2 regions of the Stenotrophomonas sp. YJH_SMC_58 genome follow, and region 2 is predicted to be linked to the other one. Evidence: predicted binding sites of a transcription regulator. Region 2 holds the regulator's gene; the other holds the start of a gene.
What was found. The regulator FliA, encoded in region 2, starts transcription of late flagellar genes. The targets are predictions, from matches to a motif close to TAAAGTTTNNCNNNCNNNGGCCGATAA.
Positions count from the first base shown of each region.

Region 1: the regulator FliA is predicted to act here: its motif matches at 2,215-2,241, upstream of AC5P68_RS00400 (methyl-accepting chemotaxis protein).

Region 1 is NZ_JCAFSW010000001.1:84,060-88,268, reverse strand. Features, by position in the region: gene AC5P68_RS00415 (hypothetical protein) at 1-458, shown strand, start outside; gene AC5P68_RS00410 (M23 family metallopeptidase) at 394-1,071, opposite strand; gene AC5P68_RS00405 (L,D-transpeptidase family protein) at 1,076-2,038, opposite strand; gene AC5P68_RS00400 (methyl-accepting chemotaxis protein) at 2,272-4,209, shown strand, end outside.
Region 2 is NZ_JCAFSW010000017.1:9,946-14,154, reverse strand. Features, by position in the region: gene flhF (flagellar biosynthesis GTPase FlhF) at 1-1,025, shown strand, start outside; gene AC5P68_RS17320 (MinD/ParA family ATP-binding protein) at 1,012-1,899, shown strand; gene AC5P68_RS17315 (RNA polymerase sigma factor FliA) at 1,896-2,639, shown strand; gene cheY (chemotaxis response regulator CheY) at 2,697-3,089, shown strand; gene AC5P68_RS17305 (protein phosphatase CheZ) at 3,089-3,694, shown strand; gene AC5P68_RS17300 (chemotaxis protein CheA) at 3,697-4,209, shown strand, end outside.

The sequences.
Region 1 (4,209 bases), on a different contig from region 2:
ATGCCGCGGACGGTACGGAGGCTGACCCCGAGGTGCTGCTGCGCATCGAAACTCCGACCGATCATGGAGACTTCCGCGCAGGGGAGCGTTCGGGAGTGGCCGGGCAGGGCATCAATCGTGCGCTGGCTTCGGTTGAGTCCAGCGGCCTCATGGCGTCCTACTTCGGCTATGGCCGTGGCGACGCATTGCCACGCGGCCGCTCATGGGTGCGGGTAACCGTGCTGGAGGTGGACCCGGCGCTGGCCGATCGCGCGGCCACCGTCGAGCTGCAGCCGCCACTGGATCTGTTGAAGCTGACTGACCTGGATTATGTCTGGTTGTGGCCGTTCTTCTTCTGGAAAGTGGCGGCACTGCTCCTGTTGATTCCAGGGGCTGCCTTGGCGGTGTTCACGTTCACCTTGCGGCGCTGGCAGCACCGGGCTTCGAAGCAGGCGGATTCAGCAGTGGGTACGGATTGATCGATTCTCCCTTCCACCACTGCTTCTCCGGTCCCAGCACGTGCACCTCGAAATGCAGGTGCGGGGCCTCAGGGCTGGCGTTGCCGGTACTGCCCACGTAACCGATCACCTCCCCGCGTCTGATCACCTGCTTTTCGGTCAGGCCATCGGCATAGCGCTGCAGGTGCGCGTAGTAGTAGCACCAGCGTCCGCTGGGCTCGAACTGGTAGATCGTCAGGCCACCGCGCTCGCTGTCGAACAGTTTTTCCACCGTGCCATCGGCCACTGCCAGCACCGGCGTACCGGCATCGGCCATGATGTCGATGGCATCGTGCACGCGGCCTTCGCTGCGCGCATCGGTGAACGTGTCGCGCAGCTGGGAGGCCAGGACGCCCTGTACCGGCAGCAGCAGACCGGACGGCGCATCCGCAGCCCGCGCGGCTGACGGTGCGGTGGCGGCGGGGGCAGGGGCCGTGTCGAGCGGCGCTAGGGATCCCTTGGCCGGCGCCACAGCTGCTGCCGGTTGTGCTTCCGGCAGCGAGGCGGCTACCGGCTCGCCTGCATCGCGGCGCAGCCACCAGCCGGCCCCCAGTCCCAGCAGAACGCCCACTACGATCAGCTGCGAAAGACGCATCGGCTCACTCCTGCATCACCACGGGGACGGAGGTATCCACCGCATCGGCCACGCGCAGCGCATCCCAGTTGGTCATGCGCACGCAGCCATGTGACTCGGTCTTGCCGACATGGCCGGGCTCGGGCGTGCCATGCAGGCCGTAGTGTGGCTTCGACAGATCGATCCAGACCCGGCCGACTGGATTGTTCGGGCCCGGCGGCAGTGTCGCCTTCTTTTCGCCCTTGCGCGCATCCCAGAACAGCTTGGGGTTGTAGTGAAACGGCGGGTCGCGATACACGCCCAGGATCTTCCATTCGCCGATCGGCAGCGGATCGTGCTGGCTGCCGGAGGAAACCGGCACCTGAGCGATCACCTTGCCCTGCGCATCCAGCAACTGCAGGCTGGAATCGGACTTGTCGACGACCACCTTGGCCGCCTTCGGTAGCGGCGATGGTGCGATATTGGGCACCTGGATGCGGTTGCCCGCCTTGCTCAGATCCACGCCCGGATTGAGCAGCTTCAACAGCTCAGGGGATGCGTGGAAGCGTTCGCCCAGCGACTCTTCGACGTTGTTGAAGCCCAGCGATTTCAGTTTGGCCTGTGCGGCGGGGCCCTTCGGCACCGCCTGGAACGGCCCGGCGACATCCTCGCTGGTCAGCGTGTAGCTGGCCAAGGGGGTGACCGTATCAGCCTGCAGGGCCTGCCAGGTCGCGTCGTCCAGTTCACCGGTGACGGTCAGGCCGTGCGCCGCCTGGAAACCCGACACCGCGCGCCGCTGGTTGCTGCCCACTTCACCGTCGATCTGGCCGGGCGAGAAATTCGCACGGTCCAGCAGCACCTGGGCATGCAGGGCGGAACGTGCTGCGGTGTCCGGTCCGGCCTTCTCGGCGATGGGGGCGGGCAGTCCAGGGGGCGGTGCCTGCGCGAACGCCGGCGATGCCAGTAGCGAGAGAGCGAGCAGGGTGGATCGGTACACGGGTAATGGCATTGGGAACTCCAGCAGATGACGCCACCACCTTGCCTGCAGGCCGCGCCGAGCCACCGTGAAAGAGATCTGACGTCTGCATGAGCAGTCGGGTCGTTGCGCGACCGTCCCCGCGCGGGTGCCGCCGGCCAAGGGCTCACCAAGGTGAATGGTGCCCCACGCCATTGGCGGTCGGCGATCAAGATTGCCTGGCGGGCCGCCGATAACGCCACATCCCCCCCGTTTTGGATGTACCGATGAACTACTTGAGGAATGTCAGGGTTGCCTGGCGTCTTGGGCTGGGCTTTGGCCTGTTGCTGCTGTTGGTTGCGGCCGTGGTGGCCACCGGCGCCACCGCCAGTGTCGTGCAGAAGCGCGCGATGCAGCAGGTGGTCGATGTCAGCGTGGCCAAGGTGCGCCTGCTCTCGCAGATGCTCGATGCCAACAACCAGATGATGGTCGTTCGCCGCGAGATGCTGATCCGCCAGGGCGATGACCGTGGCCATGATGAGCAGCGCATCGCCGATCTGGTCAAGCGCTATGAGGCCAGTTGGACGGCCTACCAGGCGCTGCCCAGCGACGCCGAGGGCAAGGCCATTGCCGAGACCATCGCCGCCAAGCGTGCCATCGCGCGTCCGCTCAACAAGCAGACCAGCGAACTGATGGAGCAGGGCGACTACCCGGGCGCCGTGGCGCTGACCCTGGGCCCGGTGCAGGAAGCCGCCAACGGCTGGAACAAGGCGCTGTCCGATGGCGTGGACTTCGAAGAGAAGGAAAGCCGTGAGGCGGCCGCCGAGGCGATCCGCTTGGGCGAGCGCAGCCTGCTGCAGTTGCTGGTGCTGGGCGGCGTTGCACTGCTGGTGGGCATCGGTGCCTCGGTGATGATCGGCCGCAGCCTGACCGGCCCGTTGGCCCGCGCGGTGAACCTGGCCGAGCGCCTGTCCAAGGGCCAGCTGGACCAGGAGTTCCGCCTTGGCGGCCGCGATGAACTGACCCAGCTGGGTGAAGCCATGGCCAGCGTGCGGCAGAGCGTGCAGGCGGCGATCGGCGCACAGCTGCAGATGGCCGAACAGCACGAGGCGGGTGCGATCCGCTACCGCATGGACGCCAGCGCCTTCCCCGGCGATTTCGGCCGCATGGTGCAGGCCACCAACAGCCTGGTCGAATCGCACGTGCAGGTGGAACTGCTGATGGCCGAAGTGATGCAGCGTTACGCCATCGGTGACCTCAGCCGCGACCTGCCGGACTACCCGGGCGAGAAGGGCACGCTGACCCGCACCCTGGCCGCAGTGAAGCAGAGCCTGATGGCGATCAACGCGCAGATCGATGAACTGGCCCGGGCCGCGCGCGCCGGTGATTTCAGCATGCGTGGCGATGCCGCTGCGTTCCAGTTCCAGTTCAAGGCGATGGTCGAGCACCTCAACGGCATGATGGCCAGTTCGCAGGCCAGCATCGCCGACGTTTCCGACGTGCTACGCGCGATCTCGCACGGCGACCTGACTGCACGCATGGACGGCGAGTACGACGGTGTATTCGCCCGCATGCGTGACGACGCCAACACCACCACCGCGCAGCTGACCGGCATCGTGCGTGGCATCCAGGTGGCCGCCGACAGCATCAACAACGCGGCGCAGGAACTGGCCGCCGGCAACAACGACCTGTCGCGCCGCACCGAGCAGCAGGCCGCCAACCTGGAAGAAGCCGCCGCATCGATGGAGGAACTGACTTCGACTGTGCGCCAGAATGCCGAGCTCGCTCGTCAGGCCGACAGTGAAGCGCACGCCGCCGGTGCCGCCGTACGCGAAACCGAGCAGGCGATGGCGCAGATGGCGTCGGTGATGGGTGAGATCGATCAGTCCTCGGCACGCATCTCGGAAATCTCCACCGTGATCGACGGCATCGCGTTCCAGACCAACATCCTGGCGCTGAATGCTGCGGTTGAAGCCGCGCGTGCAGGTGAGCAGGGCCGTGGTTTTGCCGTGGTCGCCAGCGAGGTACGCACGCTCGCACAGCGTGCCGGTGTCGCCGCCAAGGAGATCAAGGAGCTGATCGAAGACGCCGCTGCCAAGGTGAAGAGCGGCCTGGCGGTGACCGTTGAATCGGAAGCCGCGATCGCCCGCGTGGCCCAGGCCAGCTCGCGCACCACGCAGCTGATGAGCGACATCGCAGCGGCCAGCAAGGAACAGGCCGCCGGT
Region 2 (4,209 bases):
TGACCGAAGCGCAGCCCGGGATCGCCGCCAGCGAACCGGTAGCGGTCGAAGCCGCCGGCGAAGCCAGCCCGGCCCCCATGCTGGCCCCGGCACCGACGCTGACCGTGGTTGCCCAGGACGACGCCGAGATCCGCCAGCTGCGCCAGGAAGTGGCCGGCATGCGCCAGGTGATCGAGCGCGAGATGAACCGCTTCACCGACGAGCGCCTGCGTGGTAGCCCGGTGCGCGCCACCGCGCTGGACCTGATGGACGAGTACGGTTTCGACGCCGGGCTGGCCCGCGACGTGGCCATGCAGATCCCGCTGGAGACCGAAGCCCATCGTGGCCGCGGCCTGATGCTGGGGCTGATCTCGCGCAAGCTGCCGATCGCCCCGGTCGACCCGCTGGAAGAAGGCGGCGTGATCGCCCTGGTCGGCCCGACCGGCGCCGGCAAGACCACCACCATCGCCAAGCTGGCCTCGCGCTTCGCCGAGAAGCATGCGCCGCGCGATGTGGCCCTGGTGACCACCGACACCACCCGCATCGGCGCCCGCGAGCAGCTGTACGGCTACGGCCGCCAGCTCGGCATCGCGGTGCACGAGGCCAACAGCGGCACCGACCTGGACCAGCTGCTGGAACGCCTGAAGGACTACAAGCTGGTGCTGATCGACACCGCCGGCCTGGGCCCGCGCGACCGCGCGCTGGCCGCGCAGCTGCAGTGGCTGCGCGCCGCCCGCCAGGTACGCACCCTGCTGGTGCTGCCGGCCAACACCAGCTTCGGCGACATGGACGAGGTGGTCCGCCGCTTCGGCGCCGCCAACCTGCAGGGCCTGGTGCTGAGCAAGCTGGACGAGACCGGCCGCTTCGGCAACGCCCTGTCAGTGGCCGTGGACCACGCCCTGCCGATCACCTGGGTGACCGATGGCCAGGACGTTCCGGAGGACCTGCACCGGGCCAGTGCGGCCAATCTCGTACTTCGCCTTGAAGATTTGCGCCGCGCGGCCGATATGCCCTGCAACCCGGAGTTGAACCATGCCGTCGCGTGAGTACGCCAAGCTGACCAAGACCTTCCCGCTGTCGGCCACCCGCAGCGAGCCGCTCGGCCCTGTGCGCACCATTGCCGTCACTGGCGGCAAGGGCGGCGTGGGCAAGACGAATGTGTCCGCCAACCTGGCGGTGGCACTGGCCGGCATGGGCAAGCGCACGCTGCTGCTGGACGCCGACCTGGGCCTGGCCAACATCGACGTGATCCTGGGGCTGAACCCGACCTTCACGCTGGCCGACCTGGTCGCCGGCCGCTGCTCGCTGGACGACGTCATCGTCGAAGGCCCGAACGGCGTGCTGGTGGTGCCGGCCGCGTCCGGCCGCCGGCACATGGCCGAGCTGGCCCCGGCCGAGCACGTCGGCCTGGTCAACGTGTTCTCCGAGCTGGAACGCGAACTGGACATCATGGTGGTGGACACCGCCGCCGGCATCACCGACGGCGTGCTGACCTTCTGCCAGGCCGCGCAGGACACCGTGGTGGTGGTCTGTGACGAGCCGGCCTCGATCACCGACGCCTACGCGCTGATCAAGGTGCTGTCGCGCGAACGCGGCGTGGACCGCATCCAGGTAGTGGCCAACATGGTGCGCGACCCCAACGAGGGCCGCGTGCTGTACGAAAAGCTGACCCGCGTCTGCGAGAAGTTCCTCGCCGATGTCTCGCTGAACTACCTGGGCTGCGTGCCGCAGGACGACTGGCTGCGCCTGTCGGTGCAGCGCCAGCAGCCGGTGGTGAAGGCCTACCCGTCCAGCCCGGCCGCGCTGGCGATCACCGAGATCGCGCGTCGCACCGCACGCTGGCAGGCGCCGACCGAACCGCGTGGCGGCGTCGAGTTCTTCCTCGAGCGCATCCTCAAGCAGCGCGGGGTGGCCGCATGAAAGGCGCAGCCCAGTACAGGGAAGTCCAGCGCTCGGCGGCCAACGAGGTCATCGCCCAGCATTCGGACCTGGTGCGGCGCATCGCCCACCACCTGGCCGCGCGGTTGCCGGCCAGCGTTGAAGTGGACGACCTGATCCAGGCCGGCATGATGGGCCTGATCGAAGCGTCGCGCAGCTACGACGCCGACCAGGGCGCCTCGTTCGAGACCTATGCCTCGATCCGCATCCGCGGTTCGATGATCGACGAGATCCGCCGTGGCGACTGGGTGCCGCGCTCGGTGCACCGCCGTGCCCGCGATGCCGCCGCCACCATCCGCCGCCTGGAACAGAGCAGCGGCCGCGCCGCCAGCGCCACCGAGGTGGCCGCCGCGATGGAGATGCCGCTGCCCGAATACCTGCGGTTGATGGAGGACGCCGCACGTGGCCAGGTGCTGAGCCTGGAGTCGCGCATCGAGGACCAGGGCGAGCTGGACACCGTCGCCCAGGGCGGCCCGACCCCGCAGCAGGTACTGGAGCGTGGTGAGTTCGGCCGCGAGCTGGGCAAGGCCATCGGCCACCTGCCCGAGCGCGAACAGCTGGTGCTCTCGCTCTACTACGAGCAGGAACTGAACCTGAAGGAGATCGGCGCGGTGCTCGGCGTGAGCGAGTCGCGGGTCTGCCAGATCCACGGCCAGGCGGTGCTGCGCCTGCGTGGCCGGCTCAAGATTTTCGAGGCGGCGGACGCCGGCCTGGAAGAATGAACATGCCCGAGGCGGCTGCCCCCGGCCGCCCGGAATGAACAACAAAGGAACTCTGCTTTGAACAAGAACATGCGCATCCTGATCGTCGATGACTTCTCGACCATGCGTCGGATCGTCAAGAACCTGCTGGGCGATCTGGGCTTCACCAATACCGCCGAAGCCGAGGACGGGCATGCCGCGCTGTCGCTGCTGCAGAGCCAGCCGTTCGATTTCGTGGTCACCGACTGGAACATGCCGGTGATGACCGGCATCGAGCTGCTGAAGGCGATCCGTGCCGATGCCAAGCTGAAGACCCTGCCAGTGCTGATGGTCACCGCCGAAGCCAAGCGCGAACAGATCATCGAAGCCGCCCAGAACGGCGTGAACGGCTACATCATCAAGCCATTCACTGCGCAGACGCTGGAAGAGAAGCTCGGCAAGATCTTCGAACGCCTGGCGGCCAGCGCCTGATGGATACCACGGTCGACAAGAGCGCCCTCGCCCTGCGCCTGCAGGAAGCCCTGGACGCACTCGAGTCCGGTGACGAGGCCGCCTGGCGGCAGCGCATCGACGGACTGGTCGCGCTACGTACGCAGCCGATGATGAGCGGCCTCTCGCGGCTGGCCCGCGAGCTGGGGCAGGCACTGGGTGAGCTGCCGACCGTGCCCAGCGAGGCCGGTGAGCTGGACGACGCCTGCGCACGCCTGGACCACGTGGTGGCCATGACCGAACAGGCCACGCACCGCACCCTGGACCTGGCCGAGGAATGCCGCAGCCTGACCGAACAGCTGCGTGCTGAAGGCCTGCAGCCGGGCCAGGACGCGCAGCTCGAGCGCATCCGCCACAACCTGACCGAGATCGCCCTGACCCAGAGCTACCAGGACCTGACCGGGCAGATCATCCGTCGCGTGGTCGGCATCGTCCGCCGCGTGCACGAGGGCTTCGGCGCACTCGGCCTGCCGCCGGAACAGCATCGCACCGACCCGGAACTGGCCGGGCCGGCACTGAAGGGACTGGACCGCCACGCGGTCTCGCAGAACGACGCCGACGACCTGTTGTCGGATCTGGGGCTGTAAGCATGAGCGCGGTATCCGACGACATCACTGCCGATTTCATCATCGAGGCACAGGAAATCCTGGATCGCCTGGGCGAACAGCTGGTGTCGCTGGAGCAGGCACCGCAGGACACCGAGCAGCTCAACGCGGTGTTCCGTGGATACCACACGCTCAAGGGCGGTGCCGGCTTCCTTGGCGTCACCGCGATGGTCGAGCTGTGCCACGCCGCTGAAGAGGCCCTGGGCATCGCGCGTGCCGGGCAGGCGGTGCTGCAGGCCCACCACTTCGACGCCGCCCAGCAATCGCTGGACTACCTGCAGTCGATGCTGGACGCCGTGTCCTCCGGCACCGAGCCGGGTTATGCGCCGCCGGACCTGATCGCGCAGTTCGACATGAACGGTGGCACTGCCGCGCCGGTCGCTGCGGCCGCGCCTGCGGCAGCCGGCAGCGACCTGATCACCGACGACGAATTCGAGGCCCTGCTCGACCAGCTGCATGGCGGCAACGCGCCGACCGCGGTCGCGCCGGCGAAGAAA